DNA from 3 places in the Sphingobium sp. TomMM35A genome. Region 2 is predicted to be linked to each of the others. Evidence: riboswitches for the same ligand, from Rfam matches in the RefSeq annotation. Region 2 holds a riboswitch; each other region holds the start of a gene.

Region 1 (9,860 bases), 390 kb from region 2:
CTATGGGCCGCTCAAGGAATTGGAGGCGCTGGTCGACGAATATTATCTGGCGGCTGGTATGGACCCGCGCCGGCTGGAGACGCTGCGGCGGGACATATTGGCGCTGGCTGCGGCGCAGGGGCTGGACAAGGATGCAGGGGCTCAGGGCAGCGGTGATGATGCACTGGCGGCGATCGACAATTATCTGTGTGAGTTAAAAGAAATGCAGATCCGCGATGGTCTGCATGTCTTCACCCGATCGCCGGAGCGGGCATTGCGCCGCGACTTGCTGATCGCCTTGGCTCGCTGCCCCAGGGGATTGGACGGAGGGCAGCAATCGCTGCTGCGGGCGTTGGCTGATGATCTGGCGCTTGGGTTCGATCCGATCGACTGCGGCATGGGCAGGCCGTGGACGGGGCCGAGACCGCAGATTCTGGCGGATACGACACCTGACGTCTGGCGCAGCACCGGCGATACGGTCGAGCGACTCGAGCTCTATGCCATGCAGCTTCTCGATACGGGAGAAGCCAGTCCCGGGCCTGCAAGTGCGCAGGTTCTGGACACGATCCGCAATGACCTCGCGCCCCGCGTGGACGCTTGCGGAGGGGCGGAGAAGACGGCACTGCTTCAGGCGCTCGACGGAAGGTTCGTGGCGCCCGGTCCCTCCGGGGCACCGACACGGGGACGGCCCGATGTACTGCCGACCGGACGGAATTTCTATTCGGTCGATACGCGCGCGGTGCCGACCGTCGCGGCGTGGAACCTGGGCCAGAAATCGGCAGAGCTGGTCGTGCAGGACTATCTCCAGCGAGAAGGCGGATATCCGCGCTCCATCGCCCTGTCCGCCTGGGGCACGGCGAACATGCGTACCGGCGGTGACGACATCGCGCAGGCGCTCGCATTGATGGGCGTGCGGCCGCGGTGGGATTGGGGATCGGGGCGCGTGGTCGGGTTTGAGGTGATGACGATCGCCGAACTCAACCGGCCCCGCGTGGACGTGACGTTGCGCGTGTCCGGCTTTTTCCGCGACGCCTTTCCCGAACAGATCGACCTGGTCGACAGCGCCGCCCGCGCCGTCATGGCGCTGGACGAGCCGGAAGAGGATAATCCCGCCGCCGCGCGTCACCGGGCGGAAGCAGCGGCGCTCATGGCCGAGGGTGCGGCTGAAAAGGCAGCGCTGCGCCGCGCTGGGACGCGTGTCTTCGGATCGAAACCGGGCGCCTATGGCGCGGGATTGCAGGCCATGATCGACGAGCGGCTGTGGCATGATCGTTCGGACCTGGCGAACATCTATCTCGATTGGGGAAGCCACGCCTATGGCGGCGGCGTCGAGGGCGATGCGGAACGCGACCTGTTCGCCCGGCGGCTGGGCGAGGCTGATGCTCTCATCCAGAATCAGGATAATCGCGAGCATGACCTGCTCGACAGCGATGATTATTATCAGTTCGAAGGCGGGATCGCAGCGGCGGTCGAGCATCTGTCGGGCCGCCAGCCGCTCAGCTATCATAATGACCATAGCAGGCCCGAACGGCCGGTCATCCGGACGCTGGAGGACGAGATCGGCCGGGTGGTGCGGGCGCGCGTCACCAATCCCAAATGGATCGCGGGCATGATGCGCCATGGCTACAAGGGCGCGTTCGAAATTGCTGCCTCCGTCGATTATCTCTTCGCCTTCGCCGCGACGACGCATGGCGTCAAAGACCATCATTTCGACGCCGTCCACGCCGCCTTCATCGAGGACGAAGCCGTGCGCGCCTTCATGGCCGAAGCCAACCCCGCCGCGCTGCGCGAAGCCGCGGCACGCCTCCACGAAGCGCTGGACCGGGGGCTGTGGCGCCCCCGTTCGAACAGCGCCGCCATGATCCTTGCCCAACTGAAGGAAGATCGCCCATGATCGAACGCACGCCGGAACAGCATGCCGAAAAGATGAAGAAGAAGCAGGCCGCCCATGACAAGATCATGGCGACCAAGACGCAGGAAAAGGGCTTGCTGATCGTCCATACCGGCAAGGGCAAGGGCAAGACGACCGCCGCGCTCGGCATGGTCATCCGCGCCATCGGCCATGGCAAGCGGGTCGGCGTCGTCCAGTTCGTAAAGGGCGCGATGACCACCGGAGAAAAAGCGGTGTTCGATGCGTTTCCCGATAATGTCACATTCAAGCCGATGGGCGAAGGCTTCACCTGGAACACGCAGGACAAGACCCGCGACATCGCCCTTGCCCGCGAAGCATGGGATGAGGTCAAGCGGATGATTGCCGATCCGGCCTATGATATGGTGCTAGCGGACGAACTGAATATCGTCCTGCGCTACGATTATCTGCCGGTCGAAGAGGTGCTGGAAGCCGTGACGAACAGGGACGAGATGAAGCATGTCCTCATCACAGGCCGCAACGCGCCCGAGCCCCTGATCGAGGCGGCGGACCTCGTCACCGAAATGACGCTGATCAAGCACCCCTTCCGCAGCGGCGTGAAGGCGCAGGCGGGGATCGAATTCTGACATGAGCGGTCCCGCCATCACCCCGATCGACAGCGCGCAGTTCGAGGCGCTGGTAAGGGCGCGAAGGGACATTCGCCATTTCAGGACGGACCCGATCGATGAGACGGACGTCGAATGGCTGCTCAGCATGGCGCATCGCGCGCCATCAGTGGGCTTGTCGCAGCCGTGGCGTTTCGTGCGTGTGGAAACCGTGGAGCTACGCGAGCGACTGGCCTGTCATGTCGACCGGCAGGTCAAGGAAGCGGGCAAGGAATATGATGGCGATCAGGACAAGCTCTATCGCAGCCTGAAGCTGCACGGCTTGCGCGAGGCGCCGGTCCTGTTCGCCGTCTATTGCGACGATGGGACGGAGACGGGCCATCATCTGGGTGCGGTCACGATGCCAGAGGCGCGGCGTTACAGCTGCGTCATGGCGGTGCATACGCTATGGCTGGCGGCGCAGACGCGGCGCATCGGCATGGGTTGGGTGTCGATCATGGAGCCCGAAGGCGTGAACGCGATGCTCGATATTCCCGCAAGCTGGGAATGCCTGGGGCTGCTCTGCCTTGGCCGGGCTGTCAGTGAAGAGGATGTACCGGAACTGGAACGGCGGGGCTGGGAGCAGCGGACCGACTGGCATTCCGTGGTGGTGCGGCGTTAGTTCCGCATCCGCATCCGCTCCCCCGTTCGGACCGAGATCAGCTATTCACCCCGGAGGAAATCCAGCGCCAGCGTTTCGAAACGGTCCTTGTGCTCGATCATCGTCCAATGGCCGCAGCGCGGGAAGACGTGCAGTTCGGCATTGGGGATGATGCGCATGGGCAGCAGCGCGCCGTCGAGCGGACTGACCTTGTCATCGCGGCCCCACATGATGAGCGTCGGCGCCTGGATTTTGCCAAGATAGCCGATACGCTGCGACACGCCCGGCCCGCTCATCGACTGGGCGATGAAGCCGAGGGCGGCGCGCGTGTACATCTTGCGGCTGCTTTCCATCGTCACCGGTTCCAGCGCCGCCTTGTAGCGCATGTCGATCAATTCATCGGTGATGATCGATTTGTCGTACACCATGGATTCGAGCCAGGCGATGATGTTCTCCCGCGTCGGATCTTCGATGAAATCGACTAGGCGGGTCAGCCCTTCATTGGGGAAGGTCGAGGTGATGTTGAAACCGATGCCGCCGATCGTGATGTAGCGCAGCACGCGGTCGGGATGAGATGCCGCCAGATGTCCGCCGACAATCCCCCCATAGCTGTTGCCAACAATATGGGCGCGGTCGATGCCAAGGCCGTCCATCAGCGCGACGACTGCGTCGCGGGCTACTCCCACCGGGTCGCCATCCACGGGATCGCTCTTCCCATATCCCGGTGCGTCCAGGATGATGGTGCGGAAATGTTGGGAGAAGAAGGGCAGATTGCCCCGAAAATTCGCCCAGCCGGTGACGCCGGGGCCCGACCCATGGAGCAGCAGCAGCGCAGGGCCTAATCCCGCTTCATGATAATGAAGCCGCCCCTTATCCGTTTCCAGGAAGCGGCTGGTGCCTTCGAAGCTGAAATCGCCCATCTTTTCCTCTCCATTTTTGCACTATTTGGCGAGGGCGTAGCGGCGATGCGCGATGGACGCAAGGAAGCGGGCGTTGACTACTTCCCTTTCGCCTGCATCGTCATTATGAAGCGCGTCGAGCCGGGTTCGTCCGGTTCATCGATCGCGCCGGTGCCCCGGTATAGGGGCTTAAATGGGAATGCGGTGCGGGAGGCTCTCTCCCAAATCCGTGGCTGTCCCTGCAACTGTGAGCGGCGAGCGAAGCATGGACCGGCCAGTTCTGACAATGGGACGGCCAGCCACTGGAGCGATCCGGGAAGGCCCCATGCCAAGCTGTGACCCGCAAGCCAGGAGACCTGCCGGAGCAAAGGTCGCTCTTGCCATGATCCAGGGGATGGTCACGGCTCGGTTCTCCGTTTGAGCGACGAATTTCGTGCGGCTGCGGCCGTGCAGGCGAGCGGCTTGGCCGCCTTCCTGCGCGCGCCGTCCGCTGGTCGTGGCGCAAGTGCTGGAGGGCTGAAGCAATGCAGGAGCAGATGCGGCGTGATACCGCCAGCACCGGCACGCGCCACGGTGTGCGCGGCTGGTGCCCGACGGCATGGCGGCCGATGATGGCGGGCGACGGGCTGCTGGTGCGGGTGCGTCCACCGCTTGGCCGGATGAGCCGGGAACAGGCGGTAGGATTTTGCGAGGCGGCGCTTACCCTTGGCAATGGCCATATCGACGTCACGAACCGCGCCGCCTTTCAGATCAGGGGCGTGGCGGAGGCTGACCATCGTGCGCTGATGGAGCGATTGATCGCTATTGGACTCGCGCATGCCGATGAGGAGCGAGACGCTCACGTTCCTATACTGATCAACCCGGATTGGCATGAGGGCGATGATAGCGCGCTGATCGCGACGGAACTGACGGCGCGCCTGCGCGAACTACCGGACCTTCCCGCGAAGGTCGGCTTCGCGATCGACGCTGGCCCTGCCCCGGTGCTGAGCGACGCGTCGGCCGATTTCAGGGTGGAACGGGCCGCGAGCGGCGCGCTGATCCTGCGGGCGGACGGGCGCATAAAAGGTACTCCGGTCAACACGGCAGACGCGGCGGAAGGGTTGATCCGCATGGCCCATCGGTTCATGGCAAGCGGCGGCGTTCAGGCTGGCCGCATGGCGCGGCACAATGTCCCGCTGTTTGAAGAGGCGATCGAGGCGCCTGCCCCGGCACGTTCCCGCGCCGCGGCCTTGGCGGATGCACCCGGCCCCTTTCATGCCGCGCCCTTCGGCCGGATCGAGGCGGCGGAACTCCTCGCCATCATCGTCGATGACGCGCGTGCGGTGCGGGTCACGCCATGGCGAGGGTTGGTGCTGGAGGGCAGCGGCGCACCTGCCGACGATCCGTCCGACCCGCGCCTTGCCGCCGATGCCTGTCCGGGCGCTCCAGCCTGCCCGCAGTCGAGCGTCGCCACCCGTGAACTTGCCGCCCGGCTCGCGCCCTATGTGCCGGGGCTGCACGTGTCCGGTTGCGCCAAGGGCTGCGCCCGGCCGTCGCAGGCGGCCGTCGTCCTGACCGGGCGGGAGGGCGTCTTCGACCTTGCCCTCAATGCGCGCGCGGGTGCGCCGCCGCTGCACGCGGGCCTGTCGCCTGATCAGATCTTCGCCCATTTCGGAGCCCATTGATGCCGCATCTTTATGAAACAGACGGCGCGGAAATCTATCGCCAGTCCTTCCGCATGATCCGCACGGAATCCGCGCTGGACCGCTTCTCCGCCGAGGAGGAGCGGGTTGCCGTGCGGATGATCCATGCCGCGGGCATGGTGGGTCTGGCGCCGCATATTCGCTTCTCGCCGGGATTTGCCAAAGCCGCGATCGCCGCGCTGGAGGCTGGCGCGCCGATCCTGTGTGATGCGCGAATGGTGTCGGAAGGGATCACGCGCGCCCGCCTGCCTAATGGCAACGCGATCATCTGCACCCTTAACGATCCACAAGTTCCAGACCTCGCCCGGTCGATGGCGAACACCCGGTCGGCGGCCGCGCTCGAACTGTGGCGCCCCCGTCTGGCCGGAGCGGTTGTCGCGATCGGCAACGCTCCTACCGCGCTATTCCACCTGCTCAACATGCTGGAAGACCCCGCCTGCCCACGCCCGGCGGCGATAGTCGGCTGTCCTGTCGGTTTCGTCGGCGCGGCGGAATCGAAACAGGCGCTTTGGGAGAACCAGCCCGTGCCCTGCTGCGTCGTGGAAGGGCGGCTGGGCGGCAGTGCGATCACGGTCGCGGCGGTCAACGCGCTGGCGAGTGCGGCGGAATGAGCGGGACGATCCATGGCGTGGGGCTCGGTCCCGGCGCACAGGACCTGATGAGCGTACGCGCAGACCGTCTGATCCGCGAGGCGCGCCACATCGCCTATTTCCGCAAGCCCGGCCGTCACGGCCATGCCCGCAAGATTGTCGATGGACTGCTTCGTCCGGATGCAGTCGAATATGCGATGGAATATCCGGTGACGACCGAAATTCCGGTGAGCGATCCGCGCTATAATCAATGCCTGTCGGCCTTTTACGCGGAGTGCACCGCCCATCTGCACGGCCTGGTGGAAGCGGGCGAGGATGTGGTCGTGCTCTGCGAAGGCGACCCTTTTTTCTACGGCAGCTTCATGCATCTGCACAGCCGCCTCTCTCCGCTCGCGCCTGTCCGGATCGTGCCCGGCATCACCGGCATGTCGGGCGCCTGGACCGCGAGCGGCACGCCGATCAGCTGGGGCGACGATGTATTGACGGTGCTGATGGCGACCTTGCCGGAAGAGGAGCTGGCGCGGCGCATCCGTGACAGCAATGCGCTGGTTGTCATGAAGATCGGCCGCAACCTCGCCAAGCTGCGCCGCGCGGTGGAGGCGGCGGGCAAGGACGACTGCGCCTGGCTGGTCGAATATGCGACCATGGCGGATCAGAAGATCACGCCATTGGGGCAAGCGCAGGCGGTCACCAGCTATTTTTCCATCCTGTTGATCCATGGACAGGGGCGGCGGCCATGAGCGGATGGGTAGCGGTGGCGGGCCTGGGTCCGGGCGCTGAAGCACTGGTGACGCCGGAGGTGACGGAAGCATTGGCCGAGGCGACCGACCTGGTCGGCTATGCGCCTTATGTCGCGCGGGTGGCGGATCGCGCGGATCTGGTGCGCCATGCATCGGACAATCGGGTTGAGCTGGACCGGGCAGCGCATGCGCTGGAACTCGCGGCGGCGGGGCGGCGCGTGGTGGTGGCGTCCTCGGGCGATCCGGGCGTGTTCGCCATGGCGTCCGCATTATTCGAAGCGCTGGAGGCCGGGCCGCAAGCATGGCGCGCGATCGACATTCGCGTGCTGCCGGGCATCACCGCCATGCTCGCCGCCGCCGCGCGGGCGGGCGCGCCGCTGGGCCATGATTTCTGCGCAATCAACCTGTCGGATAATCTGAAACCATGGGCGCTGATTGAACGGCGGCTGCGCCTTGCCGCGCAGGCCGATTTCGCGATGGCATTTTACAACCCCCGGTCGAAGGCGCGGCCTGATGGCTTTGCGCGCGTGCTCAATCTGTTGAGGGAGGAATGCGGTGGGGATCGGCTGATCCTCTTCGCTCGCGCGGTATCGACGGCCGAGGAGCAGTTGCGCGTCGTGACGCTGGCCGAGGCGGCCCCTGAAATGGCGGATATGCGCACGATGGTGATCGTCGGGTCAAGCCGGACGCGGTTTATCGAAGGAGCGCCTCGCCCGATCCTCTACACGCCACGATGGGCCGAATGATCAATCCACGCCAGCACGTCGCTGATGTCATGGACGGCTCGCGCCTGCGGCATGGGGGGGCGGTCGATCATGATGACCGGCAGGCCGAGCGCTCGCGCGGCGTCGATCTTGGCGCGGGCACCCTCCCCTCCCGCATTCTTTGCGACGACCAGATCGATGCCCTGATCCCGCATCAGGGCAAGGTCGCCCGCCAGCGTGAAGGGGCCGCGATCCACCAGCAAATGGTGGCGCGGCAATGCGGGCGGCGCATCTGGCGCATCGACGAACCTCAACAGATATTGATGCTGTGGCTGCGCGGCGAAGGCTTCGACATGCATCCGACCCAGAGCGAGCATCACGCGCCGCGCCGGGCCATCGAGCGCGCGGACGGCGCTGGCGATATCAGGGACGTGGGTCCAGCGGTCGCCGTCCACTGCCTGCCATTCCGGGCGGGTGAGCATCAGATGGGCGACATCAGAAGCACGCGCGGCGGCGGCGGCATTGGCGCTGATCGCAGCGGCGAAGGGATGGGTGGCATCGACAAGGTGGGTGAAAGCCCCCGCGTTCAGGAACGCCGCCAAGCCGTCGGCACCGCCAAAGCCGCCGACGCGGATCGGCACCGGCTGTGCACGGGGATTGCCGGTGCGCCCGGCATAGCTCAGCGTCGCCTGTTCGCCCCGCTCGGCCAAGGCTCTGGCGAGCGCGCTCGCTTCCATGGTGCCGCCAAGGATCAGGATGTTGCGCATGGCGACTGAAGTTCCCTGGCTGACGATCATCGGCATAGGCGAGGACGGGGCGGAAGGCTTGTCCGACACCGCACGCGCGGCGCTGGAAGAGGCGCGCCTCATCATGGGCGCTCCGCGCCAGCTGGCGCTGCTGCCACCCCTTAAAGCGGAACGGCTTAACTGGCCAGTGCCATTCGATGATGGGGTAGAGGCCCTGCTTGCCCGGCGTGGAAAGCCGACGGTGATGCTGGCGTCGGGCGATCCCTTCTGGTTCGGCGCTGGCATCAGGGTTTCGCGGCATCTGACGCCCGGCGAGTGGATTGCGCATCCTGCACCATCGACCTTCTCGCTGGCGGGTTCCCGTTTGGGCTGGGCGTTGCAGGATGTGACCTGCCATGGCCTCCACGCCGCGCCGCTCGATCGGTTGAGGCCCATGCTTGCGCCGGGACGCCGCGCGCTGGTGCTGCTGCGGGATGGAGCGGCGGTGCAGGCACTTGCCGCCTATCTGGCAGAAACAGGCTTTGGCGCGTCAAAGCTGCACATCATGGAAGCCCTCGGTGGACCGCGCGAGCGTATCCGGTCGGAGGAGGCTGACAAGCTCGCCTTCGAAGATATCGCGCATCCCGTGGCGGTCGGCGTTGAAATTTCGGGCGACGGCGAGGCGATGCCATGTGCAAGTGGCCTTGCCGACAGCTGGTTCGAACATGACGGGCAGATCAGCAAGCGGCCCGCCCGTGCGTTGACGCTGTCGGCGCTCGCCCCGCGTCCTGGCGAGACATTGTGGGATATCGGAGCGGGATCGGGATCAATCGCGATCGAATGGCTGCTAAGCCATCCGTCCACGCAGGCGCTGGCTTTCGAAGCTGACCCAGTACGCGCCAAACGCGCGGTGGCCAATGCGCGGCGGTTGGGCGTGGATCGGCTCCTGCTGGTCGAGGGACGCGCTCCGGCGGCGCTGGCAGGACGGGTACGGCCCAACGCGATCTTCATCGGCGGCGGTCTGAGCGATGCATTGATCGAAACGATCATCGCCTTGCCAGGCGAGCGCACAAGGCTGGTCGCCAATGCGGTGACGTTGGAATCGGAAGCGCTGCTGGCGCGCTGGCATGAGCGGCTGGGCGGCGAGTTGCTACGGATCGAGATGGCCAGCGCCGCGCCGATCGGCACCCGGCGCGGGTGGAAAGCCGCCTATCCGCTTGTGCAGTGGAGCGTCACGCTATGATCGTGGCGGGTTTCGGCTGCCGCAGCGGGGCTAGCGAACGGTCCTTGCAAGCGGCGCTCGGCGCGCATGGCGAAGCCGTCGCGGCGCTGGCGACGCTGACGCATAGGCAAGCGCTGCTCGCTCCCCTCGCCAGCGCCTTGGGTCTACCACTAATCCTTGTCGATCCGGCGGCGGTCGCGGCGG
Region 2 (9,860 bases):
AAGGTCGAGCAGGTCGATGAGTTCGACCGCTGGCTCGCTGAACAGGCGCGACCTGTGTCGCCCGGGGAAGGCGTGGCTGCTGGGCGTAAGGTCTTCGAAAGCGCCAGTTGTGCGGTTTGCCATCAAGTGCGCGGCACCGAGGCGCGGGGGCGGGTCGGGCCTGATCTCACGCATGTGGCATCTCGCCGGACCATTGCAGCTGGGACTGCGCCGATGACCCATGGCAGCCTGCGTGGCTGGATCATTCAGCCGCAGGCGATCAAGCCGGGGACGTCGATGCCCCCGAGCGACCTGTCGCCGCAGGACGCCGAAGCCGTCGCCAGCTATCTGGAGACGCTGCGATGAGCCAGCACCATGAGCAGCTTCAGGCGACATGGTCGGACCCGCCCGGCATCTGGGGCTTCCTGACCACCGTCAATCCGCGCCGGATCGCCGCCCGATATGTTCTGACGGCGATGGCGTTGCTGATCCTGTCCGGACTTTTGGCGCTCGACATGCGGGTGCAGCTCAGCCAGCCGCAGATGCATCGGATGACGGCGCAGCTTTATAATGAATCCTTTGCGCTGCACGGGTCCACCATGTTGTTTCTGGTGTCCGTGCCGGTCATGGAAGCCATGGCCATGTGGCTGGTGCCTTTGATGCTGGGGCAGCGGACAATGGCCTTCCCGCGGCTCAATGCCTTCAGCTACTGGCTGTACCTGGGCGGGGTGATGATGCTGTGGGTGCCGCACACGCTGGGCGTGACGCCGGACCTGGGTTGGTTCGAATATCCTCCACTCTCGGGCCCATCCTATTCGCCCGGCCACCGCGCCGACATCTGGGCGCAGATGATCACCTTTACGGAGGTGGCGGCGCTGGCAGTGTCGGTCAATGTCGCGGTCACGATCCTGAAGATGCGGCCGCCCGGCATGACGCTGGCGAAGATGCCAGCCTTTCTCTGGGCCATGCTGGTGTCGGCGGTGATGACGATTGTCGCCTTGCCAGCGGTGATGCTGGTGACGTCGATGCTCATCGCGGACCGGCTGGTATCCACCCATTTCTTCAGCCCGGCTGGCGGTGGCGACGTGCTGTTGTTTCAGCACCTCTTCTGGTTCTTTGGCCATCCAGAAGTCTACATCATCTTCCTGCCGGGGGTAGGCTTCGTGTCGGCGATCGTCGAGACCTTCTCCCGCCGCCGCCTGTTCGGTCATGTGCCGGTCGTGCTGTCGATGCTCGCCATCGCGATCCTGGCATTTGGGCTTTGGGTGCATCACATGTTCGCCGTCGGCCTGCCGAAGGTCGGTAACGCGCTGTACACGGCCGCGAGCATGGCGATCGCCTTGCCTGCCGGTATCCAGATATTCTGCTTCATCGCTACGATCGCACTTGGCAAGCCAAGTTACCGCACGCCATTGCTGTGGATCATCGCATTCATCCTGACCTTCGTGGTCGGTGGGCTGTCCGGCATCATGACGGCGTCGGCGCCGCTCGACCTGCAGCTCACTGACACCTATTTCGTGGTCGCGCACCTTCACTATGTCCTGATCGGCGGAGCGATGTTCCCGCTATTTGGCGCTTTCACCTATTGGTATCCCAAGGCAACGGGCCGGTTGATGTCCGATGGCTGGGGCATCGTAAGTTGCGCGCTGATCGTTGGCGGCTTCAACATCGCCTTTTTTCCGATGCACATATTGGGCCTGATGGGCATGCCACGCCGCATCTATACCTATGGGCCGGAGATGGGCTGGGGTGATCTGAACCTGGTGGCGACCGGGGGAACCGTTATCGCTTCGGTGGGAGCTTCGATCTTCGTGGCGAACGCGTTGATCAGCTATTGGCGCGGGAAAAGATCAGGCGCGGACCCCTGGGGCGGGTCGACGCTGGAATGGGCAACCCGTTCGCCGCCGCCCAACTATGCCTTCGCCGACGTGCCGGTGGTGAAGAGCGCCGCGCCGATGTGGGACAATCCGCTTGAGCCCTTCCCGGTGATGCGGGGTCTTTCGGCCGATGCCGGGAAGCGCTGGTCACGTCCCTGGTGGACGCCAATCCCCAATATCGCCAGCCAAGTCCCGGGCCGTCCATCTGGCCGCTGGTCGCTGCGCTGGTGACATCAGCCTTGTTCGTGGGCAGCATCTACACGCCCTGGGCGCTGGTTTGGGGCGCTGTGCCGCTGGCGCTGGCGTTGACGGCCTGGTTCTGGCCCACGCGGCCACGGCGGAAGGATGCGCGGGCATGACCGATCGGCCAGTTTATGTGCAGGGGGACCTGTCGAGCTTGCCGGAGAGCAAGGATGGTCCGGCAAGCCTTGCCTGGTGGGGCAATGCCGGTTTCATGCTGATCGAAGGAACCGCCTTTTTGCTGGCGGGCGGGTCTTATCTCTACCTGATGGTGGCGGGTTCCGATTGGCCGCCGAAGGGGTTCGCGCCTCCGCAGCTGGTCTGGGGCATCGTCTTCACGATCGGGCTGTTGCTCAGTGAAATTCCGAACCGTTGGCTGATCAAGAAGGCCAGGGCGAGGGATGAGAAAGCTGTGCGTATCGGCATCATCATCATGACGCTGGCCGCGTTTCTCCTGTTCATACCGCGTGCGTTGGAGTTCACTGCGTTGGGGCTGCGCTGGGATGAGCATGCCTATGGGTCGGTGCTGTGGATGCTGATGATCCTGCACACGGTTCATCTGATCACCGACTGGGGAGACACGCTGGTGCTCGCGCTCTGGCTGCACACGCATGAAGTGGGCGACCGGCAGTTTGCTGATGTGGAGGACAATGCGAATTACTGGCGGTTCGTCGAGCTCAGCTGGCTGCCGCTTTATGCCTTGATCTACTGGGCGCCGAGGCTGGCATGAGCAGGAACGCGCGCTACGCCATCCTTTTCGCCGGGCCTCCGCTGCTCTGGTTCGCGAGCCAGCAGGGGATCAGCTTTTTCCTGCATGCCTGGTGCCGAGCGGGCACATATTGGCCGGGCGCTGGGATTGCGCTGTTTTTGCTGATCGCTGGCGCTGCTTCCTGGGGGCTGGTGAGGCTGGCGCCGGGGAAATGGGGTGCGTTGTTGTGGGTCGGGATATTCTTTCTGGCGTTGATGTTCCAGGCTCTGGCTCTGCTGATCCTGGAGGGGTGCCGGGCATGAGGCGCGTTCCTGGCAGCTTGTGGCTTGTAGCGGTGTTGGCTGGCTTTGGCGCCGTGGGAGCGATTGGCAGCTTCGCCGTGCAACAGCGGCAGGAGATGAGCAGGCAGGAAGAGCATGCGCAGGCGCTGACGGGCGGCGTTGTGGAACGGGGCGAGCGGGCGATCGTGGCGAGGCAATGTAGCGCCTGTCATGAGATACCTGGCATAGCGGCATCGCGTGGGGCGGTGGGCCCCTCCCTGGCTGGTTTCGCCGCGCGCAAAACCGTGGCGGGGATGCTGCGGAACGATCCGGACGCGCTGGTGCGGTGGATCCGCTATCCGCAATCGGTGGTGCCGGGCAACGCCATGCCGAACATGGGCATAGGGGAGAAGGAAGCGCGCGACATCGCCGCTTATCTCTATACCCTTTCGCCCAGGGAAACATAGGCTGGCCCGTCATCCTGCTGTTCGGCAAGCATGTGCCAGGCGTAGAAGAGGGCGGCGGCGAGATAGAGCGTGCCGCCGGGAATCCACATGAGGATGCCTGCAAGCTGCTGGTCGTCCAGCGGGCTCATGCCCCAGGGCTGGGTTGTCAGCCAGTGCGGGCGGTAGAGGGCGCTTTGGGCAAAGGCGAGCAACGCGCCGAGCAAGCTCATCTGCATCATGGTTGCGAACAGGGCGATGATCCGGCCGGGGAGTTCCGAGCGAGCGAGAGCGTGCCAGAAGCCGGTGGCGGAGAGAAGGATGCTGAGTTGCATCAGCCAGAAGGCGGCGGAATTGGACAGCGCCAGATCATATGCTGGCGGAGCGTGCCAGAACCAGAGGACCAGCGCCTGAAGAACCGTCCAGCTGGCGAGCGATCCGCGTTTGGGGAGCATGGCTGCCGCGCGGGCGAGCAGGGGGGCGGCTATCAGGATCAAGACGAGATGGTGGACTGACCGGGCGGAGAAGAGAGCCGAGCCGATCGCGCAGAAAGGGGAAATGTAGAGGATCGCCCAGATGCCGGTGAAGGCGATCGCGGGTTTTCGGGAAGGGGGAGGAAGGCGCAGGGAGAGAAAGAGTGTGGCGGCGATGGCCAGCAGCAATAGCGGGTCCCAGTTCCACCGGGTCCAGAACTCCGCGGGCAGGGGAGCGGTGCCGCAATAGGGGGTGGGATTTTCCAACCGGGACGATCCTCTGTTTCCATCACCAAGTCGTGAGGGGGAGGATCGTTCCCATGAAGGAAATGGTGAATTGAAAGGGTTTTTGGAGATTTGGGGCCGAAAATTAACCTGAAGGTCAAAAATTCAGGCGGCGCTGTTGGCTGCGTGGATGCCAAAGGCCATGCGGGCGGCGTTGAGCGTATATTCATATTCTTCGCTGCCCGGCACGAGATCATGCCAGTTCTTGTGCGATATTGCAGCGAAACTGTCCTGCCAAATCTTGCAGGCTACCAGTTGTATTTCGGTTTCCTTGGGCGCGCGCTGCGCTTCCAGGCAGTCGCGCAAGATGGCGTGAAAAACGGCGCCCCGCAAAGGTGGGTGGGTCATGGACATCCTCTCCTGGCAACTGATTCTTTGTCCAGATTGCCGTAAGGGAAAGTTGCACAGCGGCGAAAGCGCGTCAACCATAGCCCAAAATTTCCATGCTGAACTCCAAGACTTTTAACCTGTTTAAATAAAGAATGTCTGGCTTTTACTTTACGAACACTTCCGTCCCATAAGTAAGTCGTTGATCGCGAAGGCCGGTCTCCTGCCAACGACCAGCCTTCGCCTTCAACTGTCAGAAGAGGAACTTGACGCCGCCGCGCACCGTTCGCGGTTCGACGACGCGGCTCAGCCGTCCTTCGACCGGCTCCGCATCGGCGGCGGGGATGTAGGATTCGTAATAATAGGCGATGTCCTTGTCCCGGCTGCCCAGGATATTGAGCAGTTCGGCATAGATCTGCACCCGCTTCCCCTTCCAGGCGGCGCGGGCATTGACGACAGTGCTGCCGGGATCGCGCACGCTATTATCCTCGATCAGGGGAGAGGGCCCGAGATGGCGGACGCGGATGCTGGCTTCCCATGGATCGAGGACGATAGCCGCCCCGGCGGACGCTGCGTTCCTGAAGGCGTTGGGGATATGATCGCCATTGGTGTAGCGGCTGTGGCTGGCGGTGTAATTGCCGTCGAAGGCAAGCCAGGGGAGTGGCCGCCAGAAGGCGACAAGCTCATAGCCATGGCGGCGGCTGGCTCCGCTGGGTTCGACCGCGTTGGAATCGCCGACGAAGCGCAACTCGCTGCCGACGTTCAGCCACCAATAGGTTGCGGTGAAGGTGAAGCCGGGAAGCTGAAGGCGGCCGCCCAGTTCCTTGCCGGTGCCGCGCACGAGCATGGGAACAGGCGTGTCCACATTGACCGCGCCGCGCGCATCGTTGGAATGGAAGCCCCGGCCCCAATTGGCATAGAGTTCGACCTGCGGGGTAATTGCCCATGCGGCCGACGCCTTGGGAGAGACGAGCGTGTCCGAGCCGCTGCCTTCACCCAACGCGGCGGCGACGGCGTCCCGGCTGCGGACATCATAATGATAATAGTCGCCGCGCACCCCGCCGGTGATGCGCAGGCCGGGAAGGGGCGTGACGGTCGCTTCGCCATAAAGCGCGGCCGAGCCTTGGTTGACGCGATAGCGCCCAAGCGAGGAGAGGAAAGCGCGCCCTGCGGTTCGGTTGACGCCGACATTGCCGATCGCGTCATAACGGTTTTCCGTGCCGAGCTTCAGTTGCAGCGCTGGATCGGCATCCCAGCGCTTTTCGCCCGTGAGGCCGAGAACCCAGCGGCGGTCGAATTGCTGTATCTGCGCGCTGGTGCCGTCGGGGTCGGTGTAAGTGGGGTTCGAGAACATCGTCCAGTCGTAGAACTGGGCATAAAGATTGGCGCGCCATGTCGGCTGAATGGTGGCGAGATTGCCGATAATGCGGGTGGTTTCACCGCGCGCGGACGGATCGGGCGAACAGAAGACATCGGGGCAGAGCGGCGTGCCTACGATGCGCTCGGGAATTTGCTCGGTCGGGCGCCATGTCGCGCGATAGGCGTGAAGCGTGGCGTCGATCTTCCCGGCCCCTGTGGGGAGCGTATATTTGGCGAAGCCCGCATAATGGCGCAGATGTTCAGGCTCCTGCCATGGCCCGTCATAGGCCTTGGCCTGCGCGACCAGGGTGAGATGGCCCGCGCCCGCCTTTACGGTCCCGCCCGACGCCAGCCTGCGCCAGCCGAAGGAGCCGCCCTCCGCCGCGACCCATGGCCGGTCATAGCCGTCGATCGTGGTCATATAGGCCGCGCCCGCAAGCGCGAAGTCGCCGCCATCGGCGCGATAGGGACCTTTGCGAAAATCCTCACGCGCGATGATTTCCGGGATGAGCCCGTTGAGGTCGAGATAGCCCTGGCCGTGGCCATGGCTGCGGAAGTTCATCTGAACCCCGTCGATATAGGTGGTGAAGTCCGACCCATGGTCGAGGTTGAAACCGCGCAGGAAATATTGATTGGCCTTGCCGCTGCCCGAATGCTGGGCCGCGACCATGCCCGGCACGGCTTCGAGCAGTTCGGCGACGCGCAGCAGCGGGCGGACGAGAAGGTCAGCGCCGCCGACGCTGCCTTCGCTCGCCGCATGGGCGGTGCCGATCTTGTCCTCGCCCCGGCCGAAGACGATGATGGCGCTGGCGTCTTCGCCCGCGTCGGCCGCTTCGGCGGCAAAGGCTGGCAGGGGGAGGAGAGTGGCGGTCAGCGCCCAGGCGGCGCGGTGGAAATGATCGGGAAGTTTCACATCATGCACTCCGGGCGTCTGGCGACATCCGGCAAGAGACCTGTCGTCAGGCGACGACCGGCGCACGCCGACGGCCGGACGCCCCCAAGGCGGCCGCCAGCGTCACCGAAGCGGCCTCTTGCCGCTCATTCGTCGCTCAGACGGAGTTCACCGTGCCGCGGCCATCCCCTGGACCAAGGCAAGAGCGACCAGACGCTGGCAGGTATCCTGGCTCGCGGGTCATCGCTTGATGCACGGCCTTCCCAGGCCTCGCAGGATTTAGCGTCCGGCCCAGTGACTTGCCCCAACCTGCCTGTGAGGTGGGGCGATGTGCATCGCGCTCGCCGCTTACAGTTGCAGGGACAGCCCTGGCTTGGGGAGGCGGATGCCTTCCTTACCATGTTCCCTTTTAAGCCTCTTTCGAGGCACCGGCGCGATCATGCCCGGGGGTTGCCCGGGTGAGGGGGCGATAGCGGAGGTGGGGGTGTGGGGCAAGGGGGGGTGGTGGGGATTGCTCCCTCTCCCCTTTAGGGGAGAGGGGTGGGGAGAGGGGGGCGGCGCTGGTTGCTTTACAGTCCCCTCTCCCGCCTTCGCTTCGCTCGGCACCCTCTCCCCTGAAGGGGAGAGGGGAATGGTGGTGCTGGGCCTTCGCGCCAAGATCAGTTCAGGGTCGTGCCTCGTTCTCGCTGGAGGCGGAGGGCCATGGCCTGGTAGCGGACGGCGCGTTCATTGTGGAGGGCGATGGTTGCCTGGTCGGCGCCGCGTAGGCGGGCTTCCCTGGCTTGCCGCGCTTCCTGGGCGGCGCAGGCGGAAAAATGTGACGCGTCATTGGGGCGCATGGCCCATATCCTCTCTCAAGTTTCTTATGGCTCGAACGATAACATCGGCCTTTCCCGCTGCCATTACGCAGGTTAACGCCGGAAAGCTTCTATTTTTTGACAGGAGCCTGGCGAATTTTCGCATAATGGAATTTTGGCTTTTCAGCGGGTTGAGCGGGAGCCCGCCTGCCTTTTTCTATCAACCGCCCCTGTTCCACGGCGCGGCGCGGAAGCTTTCGCGCAAGAATGCGATGAAGGTGTCCACGGCGGCAGGGCGGCCCGCCGCGCGGGGGTGGACGGCGTGGACGGCGAGGTCGGCGGGGCCTTCCCAAGGTTCAAGGACGCGGACGAGGCGTCCGTCCGCGATCAGATCGCCCACGTCCCAGAGCGAGCGCAGGGCGATGCCGACGCCGGTCAGGGCGAGTTCGCGCACGATTTCGCTGCTGTTGGTGCGGACATGGCTTTGGCCGTCGATCAGCTTGCGCGCGCGCCCGTTGACCAATCGCCATGGCAATTGTCCTTCGGCGGCGAGCAGACGGTGGCGGGAGAGGTCAGCTATCCCTTCCGGCGTGCCGTGGGCGGCGAGATAGGCGGGGTTCGCGCAGAGGATGCGGCGGTTGGCGGCGAGATGATGCCCCTCCAGATGGGCGGGAATGTCGCTGGTGATGCGGATCGCAAGGTCGATCCGTTCAGCGAGCAGGTCTTCATAGGCGTCGGACAGGTTGAGTTGGAGGTCGACGCGCGGATGCTGTTCCAGGAATCGGCCGACATGGGGGGCGACATGGAGGCGGCCGAAGGAGGTGGGGGCGGAGATGCGCAGCGGGCCTGACGCGGTGCGGTGGCGATTGGTGACGCGCTCTTCCGCGTGGGCAATGGCGTCGAGGATGGCGACGAGATCGCGGTGAAGGCTGGCGCCCTCTTCCGTCAGGGCGAGGCGGCGCGTGGTGCGATGGATGAGGCGGACGCCGAGGCGGGCTTCGAGGCGAGAGAGGCGTTTCGACATCATCGCGGGCGAGATGTTGAGCATGCGGCCAGCGGCTGAGAGGCTGCCTGCTTCCACCGCGCGGGCGAAGAGAAGATAGTCGGGGTCCATCGATGATCTTTTCCTGTGAGGAACAGATGCTTTGAACCTTTATCATCTAGTGCGAGGATGGCGGCGGGTCTATAGATTTTGGCCATAGTTTTTCGTGATGGAGAGTTGCCGATGGACGGTATGATCGAGAAATCGGGCCTGATGGTGGCCGCCGAACTGGCGCGCTTTATCGATGAGGATGTGCTGCCGGGGACGGGGATCGTGGCGGATGCGTTCTGGCGAGGCGCTGCTGCGATCTTCGCGCGGTTCGCGCCGCGCAATGCGGCTTTGCTGGAGAAGCGTGATGCTCTTCAGGCGCAGATCGATGCCTGGCACGGGGAGCATGCGGGGCGGCCTTTCGATGCGGAGGCCTATCGGGCTTTCCTGACGGAGATCGGCTATCTGGTGCCGGAGCCTGCGCCCTTTTCCATCGGGTCGGGCCGGGTGGATGCGGAGCTTGCGAGCTTGGCGGGGCCGCAGTTGGTGGTGCCGATCCTGAATGCGCGGTTCCTGTTGAACGCGGCCAATGCGCGGTGGGGAAGCCTGTATGATGCGCTTTATGGGACGGACGCGATCCCGGGCGTGGCGGCGGGCAAGGGCCATGATCCGGCGCGGGGCGCGCAGGTGATTGCCTGGGCCAAGGCGTTTCTGGACCGGGCGGTTCCGCTGACGGAGGGAAGCTGGGCGGAGTGGACCGGGGGCGAGCCGGTGTTGCGGGATGCTTCGCAACTCGCAGGACGGGCAGGGGATAATATCCTGCTGCGCAATCATGGGCTGCATATCGAACTGGTGATCGATGCGGGGCATCCGATCGGGCGGGATGACCCGGCGCATTTGGCCGATGTCGTGCTGGAGTCGGCTTTGTCGACCATCTGCGACCTGGAGGATTCGGTCGCGGCGGTGGATGCGGGGGACAAGGTGGCGGCCTATGCCAACTGGCTGGGGCTGATGAAGGGCGACCTGGAGGAGAGCTTCGAGAAGAATGGCGCGATGATGACGCGGCGGCTGAATGGCGACCGGTCCTATGTTGCGCCTGATGGAAGTGGGTTCACGCTGCCGGGGCGGTCATTGCTGTTCGTGCGCAATGTCGGGCATTTGATGACGACGCCTGCGGTTCGCTTGGCGG
Region 3 (9,860 bases), on a different contig from region 2:
ACCTCATGGACACGCTGATGGAACGTCAGCTGGACGAAGCGGCGGGCTGGTTGCTCAAGATCGCGCTGGAAGGCCGGGGCCAAACCATCCTGACCGGCGCCAACACTGAATCCATCTATGGCGACGGCAAGGTCGAGGGCGTCCGCCTGAAGGACGGCACCGAAATCCCGGCGAGCCTGGTCGTCATGGCGGTGGGCATCCGCCCTTCGACCGCTCTGGCGCGCGAAGCCGGTCTGGAGGTCAATCGCGGCATCAAGGTCGATGACCATATGGTCACCAGCGACCCCGATGTTCTGGCGGTCGGCGAATGCGTCGAGCATGACGGCAATGTCTATGGCCTTGTCGCGCCGCTGTGGGACATGTGCCGCAGCCTGGCTGATGGGCTGACCGATCAGCACACGGGATACAAGGGTTCGGTCACCTCCACCAAGCTCAAGGTCGCCGGTCTGGACGTCTTCTCCGCCGGTGATTTCTCGGGCGGTGAGGGTTGCGAGGACATCGTGCTGCGCGACGCATCACGCGGCGTCTACAAGCGCGTCGTGGTCAAGGATGACAAGGTCATTGGCGCGGTCCTCTATGGCGACACGGCGGATGGCGGCTGGTATTTCGACCTGCTGAAGCGCGAGGAAGATGTCGGCAAAATCCGCGACCTGCTGATCTTCGGTCAGGCCTTCGCCTCTGGAGGAGGCGCGCTGGACCCTAAGGCGGCCGTTGCGGCGCTCTCGGACGATGCCGAGATTTGCGGCTGCAACGGCGTCAGCAAGGGCCAGGTCGTGGGTTGCATCGAAAAGGGCGCATGCAGCCTGGATGCCGTGCGCGCCACCTGCAAGGCTTCGGCCAGCTGCGGTTCGTGCACTGGTCTCGTCGAGAACCTGCTGGCGGTGGTGCTGGGCGATGACGTCCAGTCGGGTCCCAAGACGATGTGCAAATGCACCAGCTTCGGCCATGACGATGTCCGCCGCGAGATCGTGGCGCAGAATATGCGCTCGATCCCCGAGGTGATGCAGAAGCTGCACTGGTCCACCCCGGATGGTTGTTCCTCCTGCCGCCCCGCGCTCAATTACTATCTGCTCTGCGCGCTGCCGGGCGAATATGTCGATGACCAGCAGAGCCGTTTCGTCAACGAACGTATGCACGCCAACATCCAGAAGGACGGCACCTACTCGGTCGTCCCGCGCATGTGGGGTGGCCTGACCAACCCCAAGGAACTGCGCGCGATCGCCGATGTGGTCGAGAAATATGACGCGCCGATGGTGAAGGTCACGGGTGGCCAGCGTCTGGATATCTTCGGCATCAAGAAGGAAGATCTGCCCGCCGTCTGGGCCGACCTCAATGCCGCTGGAATGGTGTCGGGTCACGCTTACGGCAAGTCGCTGCGTACGGTGAAGACCTGCGTGGGTTCGGAATGGTGCCGCTTCGGCACGCAGGATTCGACCGGCCTTGGCGTCAAGACGGAGCGGATGACCTGGGGGTCGTGGATGCCCCATAAGTTCAAGATCGCCGTATCCGGTTGCCCCCGCAACTGCGCGGAGGCGACGATCAAGGACTTCGGCGTGGTCTGCGTGGACTCGGGCTATGAACTGCATGTCGGCGGCAATGGCGGCATTCATGTCCGCGCCACCGATCTGCTCTGCAAGGTTTCGACCGAGCAGGAAGCGCTCGATTACTGCGCCGCCTTCACCCAGCTCTACCGCGAGGAAGCACGCTATCTGGAGCGCACCGCGCCCTGGATCGAGCGCGTCGGAGTCGACTATGTGAAGCAGCGCATCGTCGAGGACGACGCAGGCCGCGAGGCTCTGCGCGCACGCTTCCTCTATTCGCAAAGCTTCAGCCAGGAAGATCCCTGGGCGCAGCGCGCCGCCGGTGCAGAAAGCGAATTGCACCAGCACCTCGAACCCATTGCCATCGCTGCGGAGTGACACCCATGACCGATTGGATCGACATCGGAACGCTGGCCGACATTCCCCAGCGCGGCGCTCGCACGGTGCAGATTGGCGGCGAAAAGGAAATCGCCGTCTTCCGCACCAGCGATGACAAGGTCTTCGCGCTGGTCAATGAATGCCCGCACAAGAAGGGGCCGCTGAGCCAGGGCATCGTCCATGGCCACAGCGTCGCCTGCCCGCTCCACAACTGGAACATCGCCCTGAAAACGGGCGAGGCGCAGGGCAATGACGAGGGCTGCACGCCGACCATCGCCGTGAAGGAGGAGGGCGGTCGCATCCTGATCGCTCGGCCCACGGCGCTGAAGGCGGCTGCCTGAAAGCGGCATCGAGCTTCCGGTCCCCAGCCATAATGGCGGGGATCTGGGTGGGGGTGTCTTGTTGGCCATCCCTTGCGGCAAGCGCCTCCACCCAATTCTTGTTCCTCGGGAAGAAGAGGTAAGAGCATGAACCAGGCCATCCGCACTACCTGCGCCTATTGCGGCGTCGGTTGCGGCATTTCGGCCACGCCGACCGGACCCCGATCGGTCACGATCAAGGGCGATGAGGCGCATCCTGCCAATGGCGGGCGGCTCTGCTCCAAGGGCACGCATCTGGGCGAGACGGTGGGCCTAACCGGCCGCCTGCTGCACCCCATGATCGGCAACAAGCGCGCCACTTGGGACAAGTCGCTGGACCTCGTCGCGAAGAAATTTCGCGACACCGTCGATCGCTTCGGCCCCGACAGCGTCGCCTTCTACGTCTCGGGCCAGTTGCTGACCGAAGATTATTATGTCGCCAACAAGCTGATGAAGGGCTTCATCGGCACCGCGAATATCGACACCAACAGCCGCCTTTGCATGTCGAGCGCGGTCGCGGGCCATAACCGCGCCTTTGGCGAGGACATCGTGCCTGCCAGCTACGACGATCTGGACGAAGCCGATCTGATCGTGCTGGTCGGCTCCAACACCGCCTGGTGCCACCCGATCGTCTATCAGCGCATTCAGGCGGCGCGAGCGGAGCGTGGGACCAAGCTGGTCGTGATCGACCCACGCCGCACCGAAACCTGCGAAGGCGCGGACCTGCACCTGGCCGTAAAGCCTGGCACCGACGTTGCCCTGATGAGCGGTCTGCTCGCCTGGTGCGATCAGGAAGGCGTCACCGACCCTGCGTTCATCGCCGACCATCTCAATGCGCCCGAAGGCTTCTGGGAGCATATCCGCACCGGCCATGATCTCTGGACCACGGCAAAGACCTGCGACATCGCGCCCGCGCTGCTGGAGCAATTCTTCAAGCTGTTCGCCGCCACCGCGCGCACCGTCACCTTGTTCAGCCAGGGCATCAACCAGTCGATCCGCGGTACTGATCAGGTCAACGCGATCATCAACGTCCACTTGGCTACCGGCCGGATCGGCAAGCCCGGCGCTGCGCCCTTCTCCATCACCGGCCAGCCCAACGCCATGGGCGGCCGCGAAGTCGGCGGCCTCGCCTCGACGCTGGCGGCCCATATGGACTTCGCGCCGGAGAATGTGGAACGCGTCGGCCGCTTCTGGGCCGCGCCCACCATGGCGACCAAGCCGGGCCTGAAAGCCGTCGACCTGTTCCGCGCCATCAACGAAGGCCGGATCAAGGCGCTCTGGGTGATGGCCACCAACCCCGCAGTCTCGCTGCCCGACGCAGGCCGGGTCCGCGAGGCGCTGGAGACCGTGCCCTTCCTCGTCGTCTCGGACATCATCGCCGACACCGACACCAGCGTCTATGCCGACGTTCGCTTGCCCGCTGCTGGCTGGGGAGAGAAGGACGGCACCGTCACCAATTCGGACCGCACCATCAGCCGCCAGCGCCCCTTCATGGCGCTGCCCGGCGAGGCGAAGCCCGACTGGTGGATCATCAAGGAAGTCGGCCGTCGCATGGGCTGGCGCAACGCCTTCGCCTATGATCGGCCCGCCGACATCTGGCGCGAACATGCCCGCCTGACCGCCTATCAGAATGATGGTGCACGGCTGCTCAACCTGCGCGCGCAGGCGACCATCGGCAACGACGCCTATGAGGCGATGGAGCCCTTCCGCTGGGGTGGCGACAAGCCCTTCGCGGATGGTCGCTTCTCCACCCCCGATGGCAAGGCGCGGCTGGTACTCGCCAAGCAGATGGACCTTCAGGAGCCGCTCCAACAGTGGCCGATGACGCTCAACACCGGCCGTTATCGCGACCAGTGGCACACGATGACGCGCACCGGCCTGTCGGCGAAGCTCGCCCGTCATCGGGAGGAGCCGCTTGTCGAAATCCATGCCGAGGACGCACAGGAACTGGGCATTGCCCATGGCGACCTGGCCCGGGTTTTCACGGCGCAGGGCAACAGCATCTTCCGCGTGGCGTTCAGCGAGGGCCAGCGCAGGGGCGAGATTTTCACCCCGATCCACTGGACCGATCAAATCTCGACCGGCGGCCGCACCGGCCTGCTCCCCCGCCCGCTGGTCGATCCCCATTCCGGTCAGCCCGGCTTCAAGCTGACGCCCGCCAGCATCGAGAAAGTCGCGACCGAGTGGAAGGGCTTCCTGATCCTGCGCGGCGAGCAGCCCGCCAGGGTTCCCTGCCTGTGGGCGACAAAGGTCACCGTGCCGGGCGGCGCGCTTTACGAGGTCGCGGGCAATGGCGATCCCGCCCGGCTCGAAGCCTGCCTGCCCAGGGGCGACCGGGTCGAGGCCGTCGATATGTCGCGTGGCACCCGCCGCGTCGCGATTATCAAGGATGGCAAGCTGGCAGGCGTCCTCTTCGTGACCCGCACCGGCCTGCTCCCCACGCGCGACTGGCTCATCGGCCAGCTTGAAGCCGAAGAGGTGGGCGCTTCCGTCCTCGCGGCGCGCGGCCCCGGCAGCCAGCCTGACAAAGGCCCGACCATCTGCGTCTGCTTCGACATCGGCCTCAACCAGATCGTCGCCGCAATTCGCGACCAGAGCCTGGTCGACGTGCCCGCCATCGGCAAGGCGATCGGCGCGGGCACCAACTGCGGGTCCTGCCGCCCCGCGCTCGCCAACATCCTCGCCCAAATCCCGCAGGAGACGCTCCATGCAGCCGAATGAACTTATCGCCCCCGGTGAAGTCTGGCTGGTCGGCGCAGGTCCCGGCGACCCGGACCTGCTGACCCGCAAGGCCGAAAAGCTGATGGCGGCGGCCGACATCGTCTTTTATGACGCACTGGTCGGCCCCGGCGTCCTCGACCTCATCCCGCAGGGCATCGAGCGCGTCAGCGTCGGCAAGCGCTCCGGCCGCCACAGCAAGGATCAGGAAAGCATCAACGACCTCCTCCTCGCCGCCGCAAAGGCAGGCAAGCGCGTCGTGCGCCTGAAAGGCGGCGACCCGTCGGTCTTTGGCCGCTCGGCCGAGGAGATGGATCATCTCGCCGCTGACGGCATCCGCACCCACATCTGCCCCGGCATCACCACTGCCAGCGCGGCGGCGGCAAGCGGCAACGCCTCGCTCACCCTGCGCGGCAAGGCGCGCGGCCTGACACTGGTGACCGCGCATCTGAAAGCCGGTGAGCCGCTCAAGCTCGACTGGGAAACGCTCGCCCGTCCCGGGGGCACGCTCGGCATCTATATGGGGCGCGCCGCCGCCGGAGAGATCAGCCGCCAGCTGATCGCCGCCGGACGCGATCCCGAGACGCCGGTGATGGTGGCGGTCAATGTCTCGCTGCCCACCGAACGCCTGATCCGGGGGAAGCTGTCGGCGCTTGCCTTTCTGGTGGCCACGATCAGCGACGAAGATCCGACCCTGCTTCTGATTGGTGAAGCGGTGGCGGGCACGACCATGCCAGTAGAGGCCGCCACGAGCGTCGCTCTTCAGCTTTGAAGACCGGCTCTCCGCGACCTTTGCCCTGAGCTTGCCGAACGCCCCCGAACTTAGTTGGAAGGAAGGGAGGGGGCTTCGGCAAGTTCAGCTCGGCGATAGGGTGCAACCCGCTCAGCACGATAAGCAACGTGCTCCTGCAAAGGCAGGAGCACGGCGCAGCTAGCTTTTTGGCAATCCGGCAAGATCCTGCGGTCGATTAATATTCGGCAGGACGATATCCGCCCGCTCCACGATCCGCGCGCCGATCCGCTCCAGCCAGCCATATATCGACCGGCTATTCTCCTCAGCCAGATGCGCGTCCAGTTCATCTGCAAGCCCCGCAGGCCAGAAACCGGCAAGTTGCTGCCCCTTCAACACCGCAGCGCCTTCTCCCGCCAGCGCCTCCACCAGCGCCGCCGGATAGAGCGGCATGTCACACCCGGTCGTCAGCACCGCGTCATAGCCTTCGTCCCGCGCATGATGCAGTGCCGCGTTCAGCCCGCCCAGCGGTCCCATATCAGGCGCGGGCCGGTCGGAGAGGCTGGTCATCCCCTCGACCGTCCGCCCGCAGACCACCACCGTCTCCACATGCGGCGCGATTGCTGCTACCGCATGTTCAATCAGCATGCGCCCATCCGGCATCAGCGCCAGCGCCTTGTCGCTCCCGAACCGGCTTGATCGTCCCCCGGCAAGCACAGCGCCCAGTAATCGCATCGATCCACTCCTTGGCAGAACCCTCGCTTTCCCCTATGGCGCGCGGCGTGAGCGGGCAACCGCTGACGATAAGATCGCGCCGGAAAGGGAATGCGGTGCGGACGGCTCATCCGTCCAAATCCGCAGCTGCCCCTGCAACTGTAAGCGGTGAGCGCGATGCACCCGGAAACCCGCATGCCTTCAAAAGGGGAAGGCGAGGGGGACCAGCCACTGGACACGCGTCCGGGAAGGCCCGTGCATCGCCGCGACGACCCGCGAGCCAGGAAACCTGCCGGCGCATGGTCGCTCTTGCCTGGGTCCAGGGATCGGCCCGGGCACGGTTTTCCGTCTGAGCGACGAAGCGGCGCAGGGCCGCATCGGTGCGCGTGACGGGATTGGCGTCTCCCTCCCTCGCGCACCGGCCGCTCGCGCGGACGCCCTGGCCTCATGTCGCATGGCGCTCAGGGAAGACAGAATATGTTCAAGACCGGAATCTCGCTGCTGGCGCTCCTCGCCGCCACCCCAGCGCTTGCCGAAGACGCAGACGAAATCGTCGTCACCGCGCTCGGCATCGAGCAGCCGACCGATGAAGTCGGGCAGGCCGTGACGGTGATCGATGAAAAGACGATCGAGACGCGCCAGAATGTCAGCGTCGCGGACCTGCTGATCACCACGCCCGGCGTCCGTTTCAACCGCGCCGATGCCGTGGGCGGCGTCACCGGCATTTCGATCCGTGGCGCGGAAACGACGCAAACGCTGGTGCTGCTCGATGGCGTGAAGATCAATGACCCGAGCGTCATTGGCGATGCCTACGACTTCGGCAATCTGCTCACGGGCAACATCCGCCGCATCGAAGTGCTGCGCGGCTCCAATTCGGTGGTCTACGGCAGCCAGGCGATCGGCGGCGTGGTCAACATCATGTCGGCCGAGCCGGGCGAAGGCGTTGGCGGCAGCGCATCGGTGGATTATGGCTATGCCGACACGCTGAATGCAAAGGCTGACATATCGGGCAGCACCGGCATCGCATCGGGCAGCGCGGGCGTCGCCTATTTCCGTACCGATGGCATCTCCGCGGCACAGGGCGGTACGGAGAAGGACGGTTATGAAAATATCGCGACCCACGCGAAGCTGAAGCTCGCCTTCACCGACAATCTCAGCCTCGACCTGCGTGGCTATTACATCCATGCGGACCTCGATACCGACATCTTCTTTGGCGCGCCGGCTGAATCAAGGGATAGCAGCAAGCTTGACCAATATGTCGGCTATGCGGGGCTCAACCTTTCCTCTTTCGACGGCAAGTTGACGCAGCGTGCGGCGGTGACCTGGTTCCGCAATGACCGCGACTATTTCTTCGCGCCCAGTTCCGCGCCTGACTATGGCTATTCAGGCACCAACCTGCGATTTGAATATGAAGGCGTCTATCAGCCGGTGGATCAAGCCAAACTGGTCTTTGGCTACGAGCATGAGCGGCCCAAATATGACTCGTTCTTCTACGACTTCTTCACAGGCGATAAGGTCGTCAGCGGAGCAGAGGTAAACATCGACAGCGTCTATGCGCTTGCGGTCGTAAAGCCTTTTGTTGGCTTGTCGGTTACCGGCGGCGTACGCCATGACGATCACAGCCAATTCGGGGGCGCCACCACCTTTGGCGCCAACGCCAACTACACGCCCAATGAAGGCCGCACCAATATCCGCGCCAGCTATGGCGAAGGCTTTCGCGCACCTTCGCTGTACCAGATCTACGACGCCACCTATGGCAATCTCGACCTCAAGCCCGAACGGTCGAAAAGCTATGACATCGGCTTCGATCAGAGCCTGGATGAGGGCCGCGCGATGATCTCTGTCACCGCGTTTCGCCGCGACACCCGCGACCAGATTTATTTCGACGGCTTCGCCCTTCCTTTCGGCCGCTATGTCAACCTCACCCGCACCCGTGCAAAGGGCGTGGAAGCAGCCTTGACGCTGAAGCCCGTCGATGCGCTGACGGTCATAGCGGCCTACAGCTATATCGACGCTGTCGACCGGTCCGAAGGCGGGCTCAACGAAGGCAAGCGCCTTCCCCGCCGCGCAAAGGATGCCGTCAGCGTCTCGGCAGACTATGATTGGTCGTTCGGCCTGTCGACTGGCGCAACGGTGACCATGGTCGGCGACAGCTTCAACGATGCCGCCAACACCCAGCGTCTCGACGGCTACGCCCGGCTGGACCTCCGCGCCTCGCTGCCGATCAACGAGCATCTGGAGATTTACGGCCGCATCGACAATGTCACGGACGAAGAATATGCGACCGTCTATGGCTACAGCACCTATGGCCGATCGGCCTATGGCGGCGTGCGTGTCCGCTTCTGACGGTGAAAGATGAACGGGGTGGGCGGCCGCCCCGCTTCATCGCCGGGGCGCGGCCTTTGGCTGCGCCCTCTCTTTGCCCGCAGCATCCGCCTGGGCAATGATGCTGCGCGCGGCCTGCACATAGGCGGGGCCGCCGCAGACCGTCCAGGCCTGGGGCACACGGATGCGGGGGATGGATCTCAACGCGGGATGGTGCAGCATCTCCGTCCCCTGATCGACGATGTTTTCGCTGCCTTCTTCCACGATCAGATAGTCGGGCTTGGCTGCGATCATCTGTTCCAGCGGCACTTGCGCCAGCGCGGGCTTGCCGAGCTTTTCCGCCAGATTGACGAGGCCCGCGCGCCGGATCAGTTCATCGACCAGGGTGCCCGTGCCCGTCATGTAGCCGCGTCGCTGATAATAGGCCGCGACCCCGCCGCCCTTGCGCCGGGGCAGGGCGGCAAGATCGCGCTCCATGCCCCTGATCAACGCTTCGCCGCGCGCGCGCTGGCCGACCGCCGCCGCGACCTGACGAACCTGATCGCGGATTGCGGCGAAGCTGGTTGCGCTCGCGAGGCCCAGCTTGCGCCATCGCCCATCGGGCGCGCCGACCACGCCGCCTGTGCCATCAGGAAAGCCAATCACCAAGTCGGGCCGCAACGCCAGCACCTCTTCGGCCGGGCGCTTCAGCACCGGAAAGCGCCGCGCCTTCGCCACCGCTGCCGACAATTCGGGATCATGGCCATAGGGGCTCAACGCCGCGATCTGACCCGGATCGGCGAGCGCCAGCACATATTGGTCGGCGCAGGTGTTGAGCGACACGATGCGGCGTGGCGGGGCAGGGGCGGCGCTGGTGAGGCTGAGCGCACAAAGCGCCGCGATGATCTTTCCGCGCATCAATCCTGCCTCTGCAACGTGCTGGGCTCCTGCGAAGGCAGGAGCCCAGCTCAAGTGAAGCAACTGGGCTCCTGCCTTCGCAGGAGCACTACGACCTGTATCAGCGGCCTTGGAGTGCGCAAGCCATGAGCGCGCGCCGCCATCCGCTTCTGCTCCCGGTTCTCACCGCGCTGACTCTCATCGCAGCGCTGGGCTCGC

The links. A riboswitch is a leader RNA that binds a small molecule or an ion and turns the genes downstream of it on or off. The one in region 2 is predicted to bind cobalamin.
Region 1: it holds a riboswitch for cobalamin, as region 2 does, so the genes downstream of both, ACYU8T_RS13335 (cobalamin biosynthesis protein CobG) here and ACYU8T_RS15055 (TonB-dependent receptor) in region 2, are expected to answer to the same signal.
Region 3: it holds a riboswitch for cobalamin, as region 2 does, so the genes downstream of both, ACYU8T_RS00500 (TonB-dependent receptor plug domain-containing protein) here and ACYU8T_RS15055 (TonB-dependent receptor) in region 2, are expected to answer to the same signal.

What each region holds. Positions count from the first base shown of each region.
Region 1 is NZ_BSRC01000002.1:32,220-42,079, reverse strand. Features, by position in the region: gene cobN (cobaltochelatase subunit CobN) at 1-1,873, shown strand, start outside; gene cobO (cob(I)yrinic acid a,c-diamide adenosyltransferase) at 1,870-2,475, shown strand; gene bluB (5,6-dimethylbenzimidazole synthase) at 2,477-3,115, shown strand; gene ACYU8T_RS13340 (alpha/beta fold hydrolase) at 3,157-4,014, opposite strand; cobalamin riboswitch at 4,146-4,371, shown strand; gene ACYU8T_RS13335 (cobalamin biosynthesis protein CobG) at 4,602-5,657, shown strand; gene ACYU8T_RS13330 (precorrin-8X methylmutase) at 5,657-6,286, shown strand; gene cobI (precorrin-2 C(20)-methyltransferase) at 6,283-7,005, shown strand; gene cobJ (precorrin-3B C(17)-methyltransferase) at 7,002-7,751, shown strand; gene ACYU8T_RS13315 (cobalt-precorrin-6A reductase) at 7,727-8,476, opposite strand; gene cbiE (precorrin-6y C5,15-methyltransferase (decarboxylating) subunit CbiE) at 8,475-9,677, shown strand; gene ACYU8T_RS13305 (cobalamin biosynthesis protein) at 9,659-9,860, shown strand, end outside.
Region 2 is NZ_BSRC01000002.1:422,859-432,718, reverse strand. Features, by position in the region: gene coxB (cytochrome c oxidase subunit II) at 1-345, shown strand, start outside; gene ACYU8T_RS15090 (cbb3-type cytochrome c oxidase subunit I) at 342-2,087, shown strand; gene ACYU8T_RS15085 (hypothetical protein) at 2,084-2,215, shown strand; gene ACYU8T_RS15080 (cytochrome c oxidase subunit 3) at 2,212-2,826, shown strand; gene ACYU8T_RS15075 (hypothetical protein) at 2,823-3,107, shown strand; gene ACYU8T_RS15070 (c-type cytochrome) at 3,104-3,532, shown strand; gene ACYU8T_RS15065 (cytochrome c oxidase assembly protein) at 3,505-4,248, opposite strand; gene ACYU8T_RS15060 (hypothetical protein) at 4,372-4,614, opposite strand; gene ACYU8T_RS15055 (TonB-dependent receptor) at 4,847-6,805, opposite strand; cobalamin riboswitch at 7,046-7,292, opposite strand; gene ACYU8T_RS15050 (hypothetical protein) at 7,504-7,683, opposite strand; gene ACYU8T_RS15045 (LysR family transcriptional regulator) at 7,862-8,755, opposite strand; gene ACYU8T_RS15040 (malate synthase G) at 8,867-9,860, shown strand, end outside.
Region 3 is NZ_BSRC01000001.1:95,056-104,915, forward strand. Features, by position in the region: gene nirB (nitrite reductase large subunit NirB) at 1-1,919, shown strand, start outside; gene nirD (nitrite reductase small subunit NirD) at 1,925-2,260, shown strand; gene ACYU8T_RS00485 (molybdopterin-dependent oxidoreductase) at 2,387-4,999, shown strand; gene cobA (uroporphyrinogen-III C-methyltransferase) at 4,986-5,768, shown strand; gene mobA (molybdenum cofactor guanylyltransferase) at 5,928-6,461, opposite strand; cobalamin riboswitch at 6,489-6,751, shown strand; gene ACYU8T_RS00500 (TonB-dependent receptor plug domain-containing protein) at 6,918-8,786, shown strand; gene ACYU8T_RS00505 (ABC transporter substrate-binding protein) at 8,823-9,662, opposite strand; gene ACYU8T_RS00510 (FecCD family ABC transporter permease) at 9,788-9,860, shown strand, end outside.